DNA from 2 places in the Gordonia terrae genome. Region 1 is predicted to be linked to the other one. Evidence: riboswitches for the same ligand, from Rfam matches in the RefSeq annotation. Region 1 holds a riboswitch; the other holds the start of a gene.

Region 1 (8,338 bases):
ACCGACGGCTCGGACTGACCGACGAACGGAGGCTGCCCCGCGAGCAGTGCGTAGGCCGTACAGGCCAGCGAGTACTGATCCGATCGCGCGGTGGCGTCGGCTCCCTCGAGTGTCTCCGGGGCCGAGAAGGCGACCGTCCCGATGAAGGAGTGGGTACCGGTCAGATTCGCCGAGCCGGCGAGTTTGGCGATGCCGAAGTCGAGTACGAGGGCGCGCTCGACGGCGTTCGTCGCCGGATCGCGGGTGACGAGGATGTTGGCCGGCTTGATGTCCCGGTGCACCACATGATGGCGGTGCGCGTAGTCGAGAGCGTCGGCCACCTGCGAGACGACCGTCGACACCTCGGCGGGCGTCAGGCGTTCGTCGGTGAGGTCCTTGCCGTCGACGTAGCTCATCGAGAACCACGGGGACCCGTCCTCGATGCCGTACTGGTGGATGGTGATGATGCTGCGGTGGTCGAGCTTCGCGGTGGTGCGTGCCTCGTTGGTGAAGCGCTGGTTGAACCCGGGCTGGGCGCTGACCGCCGTCGAGATCACCTTCAGGGCCTCGCGCCGCTCCAGCTGCAGGTTCTCGACGAGGTACACCTCGCCCATACCGCCCGCACCGAGCTGGGAGACCACCCGATAGCCGGCGATGTGGGTGCCGGGACTCAACGGCACGGCGTCACCTCTTCCTGAGCTTGGCGAATGAACGGCGCCCAAATGGCCGCTCTCGCAGACGTATGCAGGGACGATACCGAAGCCGAAGGGGTCCGGGGCACCCTTCAACCGGATGACGGAGCGCGTCGCTAGAACGTGACCTGCGTAGGGGTGGGACGGTCGTCGGTACCGCCGACGCCGAGCTGCCCGGTGGCGTTGAAGCCCCAGCACCAGAGGTACGACGCCGCGTACGCGCACGAGGTTCGCTCGCCGGTCGAAATCGCACTCACCTCGGACAATTGGGGCACCCGGGTGGGCGCGGGCCGGTCGGTCAGGGTGCCGTCGCCGACCGACCCCCAGGCGTTGGCTCCCCAGCAGTACGCGACGCCACCCGCCACCGCGCAGGTGGTGTTCGCCGTTCCGGTGCTGACGGCGTCGACCCCGTCGACCCCGTCGAGGCCGGTCACGGGCGTCGCCGTCCGGCGGCCGTAGGTGGTGCCGTCGCCGAGCTGCCCGAAGTCGTTGTTGCCCCAGCAATACGCGCTCGCCCCAGCGATCGCGCAGGCGGTGGCGGCACCGGCGGAGACCGTGGTCGCGCCGTCGAGATCGCCGACGCGGGTCGGGCGAGCCCGGTTCGTGGTCGTGCCGTCGCCGACCTGACCGTTGTCGTTGAGTCCCCAGCAGTAGGCGTCGCCGGCCGCGACGGCGCAGGTGAAGTTCACCCCGACGCTGATCGCGGTCACGTCGTCGAGCCCGGCGACGCGAACGGGCCGGTACTGGTTCGCGGTGGAGCCGTCACCGAGCTGGTCGAAGTCGTTGGTGCCCCAGCAGTAGGCCGCGCCTGCCGAGATCGCGCAGGTGGCCCAGTTGGCGGTCGAGATGGCGGTGACGTCGGCGAGACCGGCGACCCGGGTCGGCGTCAGGCGCGCGTCGGTCGTACCGTCGCCGAGCTGCCCGTAGTCGTTGTTGCCCCAGCAGTAGGCGAGTCCCGCGGCAATCGCGCAGCTGTTGGGGCCACCGGTGCTGATCGCGGTGACATCGCTGAGATCGGCCACTCGGGTGGGTGTCTGGCGGGCTTCGGTGGTGCCGTCGCCGAGTTGGCCTGCGGTGTTGTCGCCCCAGCAGTAGGCGGTCCCGTCCCGGATCGAACAGGTGGCCCCGAGGCCGGCGCTCAGCTGCGCCTGGGCGTCCGTGGCCGCCAGGGGTGACGACGCGGCGTCGGAGGTGGTCCCGTCGTCGCCGCCGAGGGTGACGACCCCGATCGCGACCGCCGTCGCGAGGAGAGCGACCGCGACGACCGCGGCCAACGCGAGCGGCCAGCGGCGGCGGTGCGGCGGCGGAGACGATGCCGGCGGCGGCGTCGGGGACGAGACCGTCGGCGGCGGCGTCTGTGGTCGCGGTGTGATGACCTGCGTCGCAGGTGTGACGAGCGTGCGTGACCGGTCGTCGGTTCCGGCCCGTTGGAGCGCGGCGTGTAGCTCTGCAGCGAATGCGCGGCAGGTGGGGTATCGGTCCAGGGGGCCGCGAGCGAGCGCACGGTCGAAGACGGGGTCGAGAGCGCCGAGCACCGGTCGGTGGCTGCTGATCGGCGCCGGGCGCGTCGTGAGCTTCGCGACGATGTGCCGGGTCTGCGTATCGGCGTCGAACGGCGTTGCGCCGGAGAGGAGTTCGTAGGCCGTGCAGGCCAGGGCGTATTGGTCCGACGCGGGGCCCGCCGGTTTGCCGTCGAGGATCTCCGGCGCGGCGTACACGAGAGTTCCCACGAACGACGACGGCGCGGTCAGCGTGGTGGCGGTGGTCAGCTTCGCGATCCCGAAGTCGAGGACGACCACGCGGTCGAGGGCGTCGTCCATCGCGCGGCGCGTGACCATGATGTTGCCGGGCTTGATGTCGCGGTGGATCACGCCGTGTTCGTGCGCGTAGTCGAGCGCATCGGCCACCCGGTGGACCACGGCCACCACCTCGTCCGGGCGCAGCGAGGCGCGGCGGAGGTCCCGGCCGTCGAGGTAGGTCATCGTGAACCAGGGGTCGCCGTCGGTGACGCCGTAGTGGTAGATCGTCACGATCGCGGGGTGGTCGAGGGCCGCCGCGGTCTGCGCCTCACGGCTGAATCGCCGCGCGAACTCCTCGTCGACGGTCTCGCCGATCGAGATCACCTTCAGCGCCTCACGACGACGCAGTTGCGGATTCTCGACCAGATACACGGTGCCCATCCCGCCGCTGCCCAACCGGGTGATCACCGGGTAGCCGGCGACCTGGACTGGCTGGGCGGCCATGAGCGCCTCCTGGTGGCGTGACCTGTGTTGCGACGACGATAGCCCCTCCCGAGGCCGTCCTGCCCGGACACGGCACTTGTTCATCCGAACGTCATGGCACAATGCTCGACGTGGCAAACAAAACTGGCGCTGACACATCCACCCCCGGCGAAGCGGGTGCCGGCACCGGCAAGATCGTCGAATCTGCCAAGGGCAAGAAGCAGTATGTCGACAACGGCTGGCCGCAGGACGACAACGGCGACGCGGCCGAGCACGCCGTCTCCGAACTCGCGACGCACATCCCCGGTGCGCTGTCGCCGTTCGGCGACACCGAGTTCCCCCTTCCGGTCGACGACCTGCCGTTCGTGCAGTCGAAGACCGTCGTCAACCGCTGACACCGATGCCGCCCACCGGAACTGACGAAGGTGGGTCGGACTCGCGCGGGCTCGCAGAGGCCGGCGGCTCACGGCTGAGCCACCTCGACGCCTCCGGGTCGGCCCGCATGGTCGACGTCGGTGCCAAGCCGTCGACGAGGCGTCGCGCCGTCGCCGCCGGTACGTTCCGGACCACCGCCGAGGTGATCGGCCTCCTCAGTGAGTCGAGGCTGCCCAAGGGGGATGTGCTCGCCACGGCTCGCATCGCCGGGATCATGGCGGCAAAACGGACCGACGAGCTGATCCCGCTGTGCCATCAGCTGGCGCTGTCGTCGGTCGAGGTCGACTTCGCGATCGGTACCGAGACGATCGAGGTGACCGCCACCGTGGCCACCTCCGGCCAGACGGGCGTCGAGATGGAGGCCTTGACCGCGGTCGCCGTCACCGGACTGACCTTGCACGACATGGTCAAGGCCGTGGACCGGCGGGCGCAGATGGACGGGATCCGCCTGCTCGCCAAGACCGGGGGCAAGTCGGGGGACTGGTATCGCGATCCGGCTGACCCCGCCGATGACTGACCCGAAGCCGCCTCGCGTCGCGCGCGTCGTCGTCGCATCGAACCGCGCCAGCACCGGCGTCTACGCCGACCGTTCCGGTCCGATCATCGAGGCATGGCTTGCCGAACAGGGGTTTTCGGTCGACGAGTGCGACGTCGTGGCCGACGGCCCGCCGGTGGGCGACGCCATCCGCGCCGCGGTCTACGCCGAGGTCGACCTCGTGATCACCACGGGCGGAACGGGCTTGACCCCCACCGACCGGACACCCGAACAGACCCGTCCGCTGCTCGACGTCGAGATCCCGGGTCTGGCCGACGCGATCCGCTCGGCGGGCCTGCCGAAGGTGCCGACCGCCGTCCTCTCACGCGGGCTGGCCGGTGTGGCCGGGACGACGCTCGTCGTGAACCTGCCCGGCTCGACGGGCGGGGTCCGTGACGGACTGGGCGTGCTCGCCGGCGTCGTCCACCACGCACTCGATCAGATCCGCGGAGGCGACCACCGATGACCGGAGATCCCGCCACCCGGGTGGTGCACACCGGGGTCGTGGACGAGGCGATCACGCTGGCCGAGCACGAGGCGATGGTTGCCGACGCCGCCGACGGCAAGGCCGGGGCGGTGGTCGGATTCGTCGGCGCCGTCCGCGACCACGACGGCGGACGAACGGTGACCGCCCTGCACTATTCGGGACATCCCACGGCCGCGACGGTCCTGGCCGAGGTCGTCGAACAGGTCTCCGCGGTCGACGGTGTACGCGCGGTCGCCGTGTCCCATCGGATCGGCGACCTCGCGATCGGCGACATCGCGTTCGTGGTGGCGGTGGCTGCCGACCATCGCCGAGCCGCGTTCCAGACCTGCTCGCGCCTCGTCGACGAGGTCAAGGCCCGGCTACCGGTCTGGAAGCATCAGTTCTTCGACGACGGCACCGACGAATGGGTCAACTCGGCCTGAGCCCAGCACCATTGGAAAAGGGCCCCGCACGGATGGTTCATCGTGCGGGGCCCTTCGTCTGGGTCCCAGATCGGGAGTGGAGCAGGGATCAGGGGTTGGGCAGCAGGTGCTTGTTGTCGTTGAACATCTTGATCTGGTCCTGGTTCAGCGAGACTCCGCTGTCCTTGGCCGCCTGCCAGAGGTTCTTGATCTCGGGGCTGACGCCGGCCTCGGTGAGGGCGTCGGTGACCTGCTTGGCGACGTCGTCGGTGGTCTTGGCCAGGTCGACGCTGCCGTTGCCGCCGGGGAGGACCGGAGCGATCTCACGCGGGGTGTCGGTCGGCGCGCTGCGCGGGGTCGAGCCCGAGAGGCCGGTGCCGCAGGTGGGCCATGCGCCCTTGCCCTGCGATCCGAGGACGCGCTCGGCGACGACGATCTGCTCTTCGCGCGAGGCCTGATCGGCGGTCGGGGCGAACTCGCCGCCACCGTGGCCGGACCAGGTGCTCGGGGAGAACTGCAGGCCGCCGTGGTAGCCGTTGCCGGTCGCGATGGCCCAGTTGCCACCGGACTCGCACTGCGCGACCTGGTTCCACTCGGCGTCGGTGGCCGCGTTGGCGGTACCGGTGCCCAGGAGGGCTGCTCCGCCGCCGAGGACTGCGCCGGTGAGGGCGACCTTGGTGATGGTCTTGGCGGCCGTGCTGGTCGTCTGCTTGCGATGACGTCCGGACATGTGTGTATTTCCTCTCTCCACGCGCCTACGAAGTCAGCTGTCGGGTTCGAGCGAGAGGTGCTCGGCCCCGGTTGTCGTGGCGGTTGCCGCGACTTCCGGGACTTAACCCCGAGGACACCTGGTGTGGTGTCCGGTCTCAGGGGATGAGGTTGGGTCCCCCGTCCTCGTTCCTAGATTGCTTGTCGTTCCCACCGGCGGAACGAGGCTCGGCGCGGCCGGTGGGACGTTATGTCTTGGTTGCTGTGTCGTGACCTCCGAGGAGGACGCTTCGTACAGTACGTCGTTCGTTGGACTGAATCACCTGCTTGAACGCAAGCGATTTTCGGCCCGGATCCGGGTCTTCCGACCCACTTCGGCCGTCATCCCAGTTCAACGGGTTAGTGGCCGTCCCGTGCCCATCCTGTTACCGGGCCGTGATGTGACTAAGGTCACAAGGGGGCTGTGGCGTCAGCCACCGGCAAACGGGGGGAGGACGTCGAGTGTCGTGCACGCGCCGAGCGCACGCGTCCGATCGGAGAACGCGACCTCGTCGCGCAGATACGAACAGCGTTCGAGAACCGTGGCAAGGGAGGGGTTTCCGGCCGCGAGGGTCTCCTCCAGGGCGCGGAGGGTGGTCGACGGGTCGACGTCGACAACCGTCTCCTCGGCGCCGGCCGCGGCGCGCGCGGCCGCGAAGAATCGCACTGTGAGCTGCATCGGACGCGAGCCTAGCCGCCGATCGCCGACATCGGTCGATCCGGTTGCCGGAAGCCGGCCACGTTCACCTCGTGGCCGGGGGTCTTCGCCCACATGCTCGCGCGCCAGAGCTGCGCCAGGGCCGCGTCGATCTCGTCGTCGGGGAGAGTGCGCAGTGCGGTCCGGATGTCGGTCTCCGTCGTCGCGAAGAGGCAATTGCGCAGCGAGCCGTCGGCGGTGAGGCGGGTGCGGTCGCAGTCGCCGCAGAACGGCTGGGTGACCGAGGCGATGACTCCGACACGGGCGGGCCCGTGTGGCCCGTCGTGGCCGTCCACGAGCCAGGTGGCGGCCGGAGCGCTCCCGCGTGGCGCGGGGTCGGGAAGCAGCGTGAAACGCTCGCGCAGCGTCGTGAGGATCTCTCGGGCCGTGACCATCTGCGCCCGCTGCCACGCGTGGTCGGCGTCGAGCGGCATCTGCTCGATGATCCGCAGCTCATAACCGTGCTCGAGGCAGTAGGCGAGCAGGTCGGGCACTCCCGCGAGGTCCGCGCGGTCGGGCACCACGGCGTTGACCTTGACCGGATCGAGTCCCGCGCGCCGTGCCGCGGCCAGGCCGTCGAGCACGTCGGTCAGACGGTCCCGGCGTGTGATCTCCGCGAAGCGGGCCGGGTCGACGGTGTCCAGCGAGACGTTGATGCGGTCGAGCCCGGCGTCGACCAGGCCGTCGACCCGCCGGGGCAGTCCCAGGCCATTCGTGGTCATCGCGATCTCGGGGGCCTGCGGCAGGCAGGCCACGGCCGCGATGATGTCCTCCAGGTCGCGGCGCAGCAGTGGTTCACCGCCGGTGAACCGGATGCGTTCGATGCCGAGGTCGCGGACCGCGACCGTCAGGACCCGGATCAGTTCGTCGGTGGACAGCACCTGGTCGGTGGGCATCCAGTCGAGTCCCTCGGCCGGCATGCAGTACGAGCAGCGCAGATTGCAGCGGTCGGTGACCGAGACCCGGAGATCCTTCGCCACCCGGCCGAATGTGTCGCGCAGCGGACCCTCGGACGGCACGTCGGATGCCGCTGCCTCCCGCGGAGAGCGGGGCAGTGGCAGGCCGAGGCCGACCGTGCTCATGTGGTTGCCGTCATGCTGCGGGGAGACTCACTTCCGGGTGGGGTCCTTACGTGCCTCGAGGGCGCGGAAGGTGCTGGCGTGGAAGACCAGGGGTTCGACATCGGGATCGGCGCGCAGGGACTCGATCTCCAGCAGTACGACGGTGTGGTCGCCGGCCTGGATCTCGTTGTGGATCGTGCACGACAGGTGCGCGGCTGCGTCGGGCACGAACACCGCACCGCGGTCGGTGCTCAGCGGCGTGATGCCGTCGAAGCGGTGCTCCGACGATCCCGCGAGCTGCTTGCACAGCTCGATCTGGTCGCCGGCGAACACGCTGACCCCGATGGCCGGTGCGGTGCGGATCCGCGGCCAGGTCGTCGAGGTGTTCTGCACGCAGACCGAGACGAGTGGCGGGTCGAGCGAGACGGTGGTGAACGAACTCGCCGCCATTCCGATCAGGGTGGTCGAATCCCCGTCGCGCTGTTCGCAACACACCGCCACGACGCCGGACGGGAAGCAGCTGTAGGCATCCCGCAGTGCCCGCCCGTCGGAGACGGGGGAGAGGTCGGGGGTGGTGTCGATGGTTGTGGTCACGGTCCTCACCTGGCTCGGCGTCCGGCACGGAGTGCGTACACCAGGCCCAGGACGAAACCCAGCGGTGCGCACATGGTCAGCAGGTAGACGGCGGTCGGTGCGGTGTCGCCGTCGGTGACCAACGGTGTGAGGAACAACGCCACGATCGCCAGAATTCCGATTCCGAACACAACCCCGGCCGCCTGCAGCAATCGCGGGGACGACGTCTTCTGCATACCTGCCACGGTAGTGCAACGCCGAGCGCTTCGACGCCGCGCGATACGCGCCCGCCGGGTAATGGTGTGACCCCGGGGTGGGGCGTTGGCTACGATGGTCGATGCAGGCGCCTTGCATCCGTCTGGGCCCGCACGGCATCCGCCGTCCGGACCGCCGAGATGGGTGACGGCGTCTTTTGTCGTGACAGGTCGTTTTTCGACAGTTCGAGAACAGATGAGGGTGAGCACAGTGCCGACCGGCAAGGTGAAGTGGTACGACGCGGACAAGGGCTT
Region 2 (8,338 bases), 2.0 Mb from region 1:
CACGACGACGAGGTCGCAGCCCGCCGGGCCACCGTCAAGGCCGCCGATCCGGCGACCCTGATCTACACCTCGGGGACCACCGGACGCCCGAAGGGTTGTGAACTGACCCACGCCAACATGCTCTCCGAGGTGCGGGCGGTCCTCGCCGGCGACATCCTCGACAAGGTCATCGCGCGCGACGAGAAGCGTCTGCTGATGTTCCTCCCCCTCGCCCACGTGCTCGCCCGCGCCATCACGCTCGTCGCCATCGAGGCCGGCGCGGAGGTCGGACACACCAGCGACATCCCGAACCTGGTCGACGAATTCGCCGTCTTCAAACCGTCACTCATCCTGTCGGTGCCGCGCGTGTTCGAAAAGGTCTACAACACCGCCCGGCAGAAGGCGCACGACGGCGGCAAGGGCAAGATCTTCGACGCCGCGTCCGACACCGCGATCGCCTACTCGCAGGCGACGGAGAAGGGGCAGGTCGGTCTGGCGCTGAAGGTCAAGCACGGCGTCTTCGACGCCCTCGTCTACAAGAAGCTCCGCGCCGCTCTCGGCGGCGAGTGTCAGATGGCGATCTCCGGCGGCGCTCCGCTCGGCGCCCGCCTGGGACACTTCTTCTCCGGCGTCGGCGTGCCCGTCTTCGAGGGGTACGGCCTGACCGAGACCACCGCCGCCTTCAGCGTGAACACCCCGTCGGCGTCGAAGATCGGCAGTGTCGGGAAGCCGTTGTCGGGCAACGCTGTCCGAATCGGCGACGACGGTGAGGTGCTGCTGCGCGGCGGTGTCGTCTTCACCGAGTACTGGCAGAACCCGGAAGCCACCGCGTCCGCGGTGGTCGACGGCTGGTTCCACACCGGCGACCTCGGCACCGTGGATGCCGACGGATTCATCACGATCACCGGGCGCAAGAAGGAACTGATCGTGACCGCCGGCGGCAAGAACGTCTCCCCCGCCGGACTCGAGGACGTCATCCGCGCGAACGCCCTGATCTCGCAGGCAACCGTCGTCGGTGACGCGAAACCTTTTGTGGCCGCACTGATCACGATCGATCCCGAGGCGTTCCCGGCGTGGAAGGAACGCACCGGGAAGCCCGCGTCCGCGACGGTCGCCGATCTCGCCGACGACGCCGACCTGCGCGCCGAGGTCCAGTCGGCCGTCGACCTCGCCAACAAGACGGTGTCGCATTCCGAGGCCATCAAGAAGTTCCGGATCCTGCCGACCGATTTCACCGAGGAGACCGGCGAGATGACACCGACCCTCAAGGTCAAGCGCAACGTCGTCGTGGAGAAGTTCGCCGGCGACATCGAGGCGATCTACCAGCGGTGAGCTCGCCGCCGGCGTGGTCCGCCGGCGCCGGTTGCCCTCAGAGCAACTGGCGCAGGCGGGCCGCCATCTGGCTCCACTGCCAGTTCTCGACGACGTAACGCCGTCCGGCCCGGCCCATCTCGGCCGCCGCCGCACGATCGGAGAGGATCGACAGGATGGCCAGGGCGACGGCGTCGACGTCGGTGCCGTCGACGGCGGTCCCGGTGACCCCCTCGTCGATGGTCTCCGGCGCACCACCGGACAGACCCGCGACCACGGGCACGCCGGACGCCGACGCCTCCAGGTAGACGATGCCCAGCCCCTCGACGTCCAGTCCACGACCCCGCGTCCGGGACGGCATCGCGAACACATCGGCGATGTTGTGGTAGGCCGCGAGTTCGTCGGCGGGCACCGAACCGGTGAAGACGACATCACCCGCCACCCCCGTGTCGGCGGCGAGGTCGCGCAGGGTCTTCGCGTAGGGACCTCCACCGACGATGACGAGCGCGGCGTCGGGAATCGTGCGCCGGATCAGCGGCAACGCACGGATCAGGACGTCCTGTCCCTTGCGTGGCACGAGACGCGACAGACAGAGGATCGTCGGTCGCTCCCCCAGATCGAGACGGTCGCGAAACTGCTGACGCAGCACCGGGTCCGGGGCGAAGCGCTCGGTGTCGACACCCGGGGGCAGATGTTCCAGCGCCGCCCGCGCACCGAAGGCCGACGCGAACCGGCCGCGGGTGTAGCGGCTGACGAAGGTGATCACGTCGGAGTGGCGACCGATGTGACCGAGAACCTGGCGCGCGCCCGGGAGCATCGACCACCCGACCTCGTGGCCGTGCGTGCTCGCGATGATCCGCTGCGCGCCCGCACGGCGCATCGCCGGCGCCAGCACGGCCAGCGGCGCGGCCGCCCCGAACCACACCGTCGAGATCTGTTCCCGGCGCACGATCTCGGCGGCGCGGCGGGCGACGAACGGCGTGGGCAACATGAGGGTCGTCGGGTGCCGGTACACCCGGTAGGCCGCGGCTGCATCGAACTTCTCGTGCGAGTCGCCCCGCCAGCGAGGCGCATAGACGACGACGTCCTCCGGCGGCAGCAGATCCACCAGGTTCTGCAGGTAGGACTGTATACCACCGGGCCGGGGCGGAAAATCGTTGGTGAGCAACAACGTCCGGGTCATCAGCCGACCTGCCGGACGAGCCAGCGCTGCCAGCCGGTGATCAGTTCGGCGCGCGTCAGCCCGAGGGTCGAGGTGATCGCCGCGTCTTGGGCCGCGGGCACGGCCGACGCCGCGACACCCATGTACATCTTCTTCAGGTGGGCCTCGTCGAATCGATCGGCGACGTAGGCGGCCAACGACCACGCACTCTGATAAGCCACCAGTGAAGTCTGCCCGTCCATCGCGAAGTCGGCATCGGCGGGTGTGCCCGCCGGGAGCGCACCGGTGCGCACGGCCGCAGTCAGATCGGGCGCGGCGTCGGCGAACCGCGTGTATGTGCCCTTGCGGCCGACGTATTCGGCGACGCCCTCGGTGATCCACAACGGCGCGTCGAGAGCGGTGGAGGTGCGGGCGGCGACGTGCGTCAGCTCGTGCCGGAGCACGACGGCGAGAGTGGGAGGCGCGAGCTCCCGCGCCGTCGGGGTCAGGATGATCCGCTGACCGGTCGCGGTGCGCTGCACCAGGTCCACGGTGCTGTGCACCGTGGCGGCGGCTGCCGCGCCGGTGGCCGCGCGCCCGTCGGGCACCAGGGCGGTGAACTGGTCGTCGGTCGCGGTCGCCACGACGACGGCACGACGATCCCAGGACTCACCCCAGAACGCGGTGACGGCGTCGACCGCCCCGGGCAGTTCACGTCGCAGCGTCGCCACCGTCGGCGCTGTCCGGAGGTACGACGCGACCACCGATGTACCGCCGGCCGTGGCGGTGTCGGCGACCTGGAGTCCGGGCAGCTCCCACATCTGCGTCGGGGGCGGCTCGCGCCCCAGGGCCTCGGCGTCGCCGACGAGGCGCCACTCGTCGCCGTGACGGGCGACCACGAACTGCGTACCGACCACCACCTCGGACTCCGCGATACCCGGGGCGGTCTCGCCGCCGAGCGCGTAGCGCAGCTCCACCGGCGCCACCCAGGAGTCCGAACTGCCCGCGGCGTCGAGGAGCTCCTGGAGCTCGCCGGGGACGAGCACCTCCGCCTCTTCGGTGGGCGCCAGCTGATACGTGAACGTGGCGAACCGCAGGATCCCGGAACGACCGTCCCGCGGCATGAACCGGCGGGGCGCGAATGTGCCGGTCGCGGTGACGAATCTGTTCCGGAACGCCGGCGTCGCGGCGGTGTCGAACAGGGCGCCGATCGCCCGGACATCGCCGGAGCGCACGGTCTCGGTGAGCGAGTCGAGCAGTCGGGTCACCCCCGCGGCACGATCACGCTCGTAGACGTTGACCTCGGTGGTCGACGACGCGGGTGCGGTGGACGAGCCCCCTCCCGGAATTCCGACCGTGCCGCATCCGGTGGCCACGACAACGGTCAGGACGACGGCGGCAAAGGCCGGGCCGGCACGTCTGCGCCGTGGGGTCACCGGGGACTAGAACCGGCGGGCGGAGTTGTACGGGCCGGCCTCGTCGATCGGCACCACCTTCACCGGGACGCCGAAGGTCGACGCATGGATGACATAGCCGTCGCCGACGTACATGCCGACGTGGTGCGCGTCGGGGTAGTAGATGATCAGGTCACCCGGCTTGAGATCGTTGCGGCCGACGGATTGCCCGCCACCCATCTGCGCCTCGCTCGAGCGCGGGATGGTCTTGCCCGCCTGCTTGAACGCCCAGACCATGAGACCCGAGCAGTCGAACGAGTTGGGTCCGGTGGCGCCCCACACGTACGGATCACCGATCCGGGTCAGGGCGGCCTGGACCGCGACGAGTCCGGCAGCGGTGCCCCTGGGCACCAGGCGCGGATCGAAGTCGAAGGTGGGTCCGCGGAGCGCGGCGAGCTGCTTGCCGGTCATGGACTTGTAGATCGCCCGGATCTGGATCGCCTGGAGCTGCAGGTCGGCCTGCTTCGTCTGCAGATCACCGCGCACGCGCTCGGCGCGGGAGACCGCCTCGGAGGCCGCCACTGCCGTCTGCTCGGCGTCTTTCTTTGCGACCGCCGTCTGAGCACGGACCTTCTTGATGGCGGTGAGATCCGCCGACGCCTGACGGGAGATCATGTCCAGGCCCGACATCTGGTCGAGCAATGCCTGGGGGGAGTCGCTGATCATCACCGCGTAGAGGCCGCTCACGCGGGCACCCTGGTAGCTGGCGCGCACGATCGCGTCGACCCGGTTCTGATGCACCGCGAGCTGGGCACGGCTCGTGTCGAGCTTCTGCTGCGCCTCTGCCGCCGCTGTCTTGGCCGCCGTCACGATGCCGCGCTGCTTGTCGTACTCGATCTTCGCGTTGTGCATCGCCTCGGTGGTCTTCTCCGCGTCGACGCCGAGCTGCTTGTAACGGTCGAGCAGTTGATCCGCCGAACGTGCGGGCACCGCGCGGGCGGCACCGCCCCCGCCACCGACCGTCGGTACGAGCACGGCGAGCGCCGACAGGACGCAGACCGCAAGCATCAGCGGACCCGAACGCATACGTGGCCGCGTTGCGCGAGCCCGTCCCTCCCCGATCAGCACGGTCCTACTCACTCCCTCGTGTGTGCTCGTCGCTCCCTGAGCAACCCGGGTCGTCGTCACCCGTGCCCCACGTCCCGTCGACCACCCTAGGCCGCCGACAGGCCCCCGGGACTGGTTCGGGCGGATCGCGATCCACGCGACCCGCCCGTCCAGAGACCCTCGTGCTCAGTCTGTTCGTGTTCGGTTGTGGTCAGTACCGACGGATGCCCGTCAGCGTCCATTCCTTGACGGCGTCGCGCTTGACCGGCGTGCCGTAGTTGGACGAGTGGACGAACTGGCCGTTGCCGACGTAGATGCCGGCGTGGCCGCCACCGTTGAAGATCATCACGTCGCCGGGCTTGGCGTCGGAGTAGGACACCGCGCGTCCGCCACCGAGCTGGCCGTAGCTGTCACGCGGGATGTTCTTGCCGGCCTGCTTGTAGGACCAGTAGACGAGGCCCGAGCAGTCGAAGGCGTTGGGGCCGGCGGAGCCGTAGGAGTACGGGGAGCCGATCTTGCTCTCCGCGGCCTTGACGGCCTTCTCACCTGCGGTCAGCTGCGGCTGGCCCAGCGGGGCGCCGCCCTGCGGGCGGAACTGCTGCGGAATCTGGTCCGGCGCGATACCCGGCACGGTGAACTGTCCCAGGTTGGGGATCTCGACCGTGGCCGCGGGCGACTTCTTCACGGGTGTGGCCTGAGGTGCGGGCTTGGCCTCCGGGGCCTTCGCACCGGGCAGAGCCGGGATCTCGAAAGTGCCCAGCGGGGTGTGGACCGGGGCGGCGAGAGCAGGGCCTGCGGCGGCGGCGAGCGAACCGAGCGTGATCGATCCGGCGATCACCGCCTTCTTGGCGACCGTGCTGCCACGATTGGGCTGTTCCAAACGATGTTTGGCCACGAAGCGAGTTCTCCTTCAGATCTTCCTGTACCGCCGACCGAGTTAGCTGTCGGGTTCGGGCCGGAAGAGTGGCCCTACGCGTGTTTCGCGCATGAGGTATCCACTGGACACTCATGCGTGGCAACGCGATTCACCCCGATTCGGAACGGTTTCGCGAGAAGCGCATCGATGGTGATGCGCTCCGACGAGCCCGCCCGAAGGTTGTGGTTCCCCGGTTCGCCGCGAGGGCGATTGAGCGGTGACTACTGCGGACCACTTCTGTTGAAGCGGGACGCTCCGCAAGGTCTCAGAAAGGTTACGAAATCGGATGCGCCCTGTCCACTAGGCGACGGACAGCCAAACCTGGGCCGATTCTCAGCCCGCCCTGAGGACCGTCACAGAGGCGTGCCGATCTGGCCCCTGAACTGCTTCTTTGGCGGATCTTGCAGATCGTGCAGCACCACTCGTCACCATTGCAGCAGCCTGCAGAACGTCGATGGCGAGGTCGATCTCGGCGTCCGCCTCGACCGTTGCCACCGTTACCGAAACTCCACCTTGGTCCGCCATATCGTCCCAGCTCGGACCGCCAAACAGCACCGTCATCATGCACCCGTCACAGGCGACGGGACGGGCGGGGCAGCGCGCGCAGTCGACGTACATAGTGTGATCTCCATCTCATCCGGTGAGGCGGGGCCGTGTCGGCCCTCGTAGGGGTCGTGGTCGCCGTGAGAGCACCGCATTTCTCACGTCCAGGTGGAGAGTAGGAGCGACCACCGACAAGTCCGTCGAACAGCGATCGACACAGCAGTCACAGCAGTCACATGAGCGACGCTCGGTGCGCCGCCGCCGCGCTGTCGGTGGATCGAACTAGTGTTCGCCGGGTGACGCAGACCAGCGTGGCCGGCTCCCCCGCCGGGCAGCTCACCTTCGCCGACCTGGAGGCCGCCGATCAGGTGGCCACGGGTGACTCGTCGAACGAGTTCAGCGACCGCTCCCTCTTCGACACGACTCTCGTCGTGGTCGACCTGGAGACCACCGGCTCCGATCCGGCACGCGACCGGATCACCGAGATCGGCGCGGTCAAGATCCGCGGCGGCGAGATCATCGGCGAGTTCGCCACCCTCGTCGATCCCGGCCGGCCCATCCCGCCGCAGATCGTCACCCTGACCGGCATCACCACGGCCATGCTGACCGACGCACCGCGGATCGAGTCGGTCCTGCCCTCGTTTTTCGAGTTCGCCCGCGGCTCCATCCTGGTGGCGCACAACGCTCGATTCGACATGGGCTTCCTGCGCCAGAACGCGATCCGGCTCCAGCTCCCGTGGACGTTCGGCCTGACCCTGTGCACGGTGACCATGGCCCGGCGCATCCTCACCCGCGACGAGGCACCGACCGTCAAGCTCAGCGCCCTCGCCGACCTGTTCGACGTCGCGGTGCGACCCACCCACCGGGCACTCGACGACGCGCGCGCCACGGTGGAGGTCTTCCACCGACTCCTCGAACGCGTCGGCAACCAGGGCATCGCGACCGTCGGTGACCTGACGTCCTACCTTCCACGGACCGACCCGCGGCTACGGGCCAAGCGCACGCTGGCCGACCACGTTCCCTCCCGTCCCGGTGTCTACCTCTTCCGCGGACCGTCGGACGAGGTCCTCTATGTGGGTACCGCGGTGGACCTCCGCCGTCGGGTCCGGTCGTATTTCAGCGGGAGCGACCCGCGTCGCCGCATCGCCGAGATGGTGCTCCTCGCCCAACGGGTCGACTTCGTGGAGTGCTCCCATCCCCTGGAGGCCGCGGTTCGCGAACTACGGCTGCTGGGCGCACACGCACCCGCGTACAACCGTCGTTCGACGCAGCCGCACAAGGGATGGTGGGTGACCCTGACCGAAGAACGCTTCCCGCGCCTGAAGGTCAGTCGCACGCCCACCGACGAATCCGTCGGCCCGGTCGGCAACCGCACCAACGCGGCGACCGTCGCCGATGTGATCTCGGCGGCCGCGGGCCTGCGGACGTGCACCCAGCGGCTCGGCGCCAACGGCTACCACTGGTGCCCCGACGCCGACGGGCACCGACGCCCGGGCTCGTGCCGGGCCGCCACCACGCAACCACAGACGGTCCCCGACTACTCCCCGCGCGTCACCGCGGCTCGACGGCTCATGCGGGGTGAGGCCGACGAACTCCTCGACGGCCTCACCGCACGCCTCGCCGACCTCGCGCAGGCCCACATGTTCGAGACCGCGGCGCGACACCGGGACCGGCTCGCGCTGACAATAGACACCCTCGCCCGCTGTCAGCGGCTGGCGGCGCTCTGCGCGATCGCCGAGATCGTCGTCGCGCGACCCGACGGCGAACGGGGATGGCAGCTCGCGGTGATCCGGCACGGACGCCTCGCGGCAGCCGGACGGGCACGACGCGGCGTCTCCCCCATGCCCGTCGTCGACGCGCTGGTCGCCGCGGCCGAGACCGTGCTGCCCGGCGACGGACCGCTGCGCGGCGCGCCGGCCGAGGAGGTCGGTCTCGTCTACCGCTGGA

What was found. Region 1 has a riboswitch for cyclic di-AMP ahead of BCM27_RS06790 (transglycosylase family protein). Riboswitches for the same ligand answer to the same signal wherever they lie in the genome.
Region 2: linked by a shared signal. The riboswitch ahead of BCM27_RS15615 (C40 family peptidase) and the one ahead of BCM27_RS06790 (transglycosylase family protein) in region 1 are both predicted to bind cyclic di-AMP.

What each region holds. Positions count from the first base shown of each region.
Region 1 covers NZ_CP016594.1:1,487,990-1,496,327, forward strand. The annotation lists gene BCM27_RS06760 (protein kinase domain-containing protein) at 1-659, opposite strand, end outside; gene BCM27_RS06765 (RCC1 domain-containing protein) at 788-2,914, opposite strand; gene BCM27_RS06770 (hypothetical protein) at 3,016-3,288, shown strand; gene moaC (cyclic pyranopterin monophosphate synthase MoaC) at 3,294-3,845, shown strand; gene BCM27_RS06780 (MogA/MoaB family molybdenum cofactor biosynthesis protein) at 3,838-4,329, shown strand; gene BCM27_RS06785 (molybdenum cofactor biosynthesis protein MoaE) at 4,326-4,772, shown strand; gene BCM27_RS06790 (transglycosylase family protein) at 4,861-5,481, opposite strand; cyclic di-AMP (ydaO/yuaA leader) riboswitch at 5,488-5,671, opposite strand; gene BCM27_RS06795 (MoaD/ThiS family protein) at 5,929-6,177, opposite strand; gene moaA (GTP 3',8-cyclase MoaA) at 6,189-7,277, opposite strand; gene BCM27_RS06805 (flavin reductase family protein) at 7,305-7,850, opposite strand; gene BCM27_RS06810 (hypothetical protein) at 7,856-8,065, opposite strand; gene BCM27_RS06815 (cold-shock protein) at 8,295-8,338, shown strand, end outside.
Region 2 covers NZ_CP016594.1:3,491,524-3,499,861, forward strand. The annotation lists gene BCM27_RS15595 (AMP-dependent synthetase/ligase) at 1-1,311, shown strand, start outside; gene BCM27_RS15600 (glycosyltransferase family 4 protein) at 1,349-2,473, opposite strand; gene BCM27_RS15605 (hypothetical protein) at 2,473-3,867, opposite strand; gene BCM27_RS15610 (NlpC/P60 family protein) at 3,874-4,911, opposite strand; gene BCM27_RS15615 (C40 family peptidase) at 5,144-5,827, opposite strand; cyclic di-AMP (ydaO/yuaA leader) riboswitch at 5,844-6,075, opposite strand; gene BCM27_RS15620 (DEDD exonuclease domain-containing protein) at 6,688-8,338, shown strand, end outside.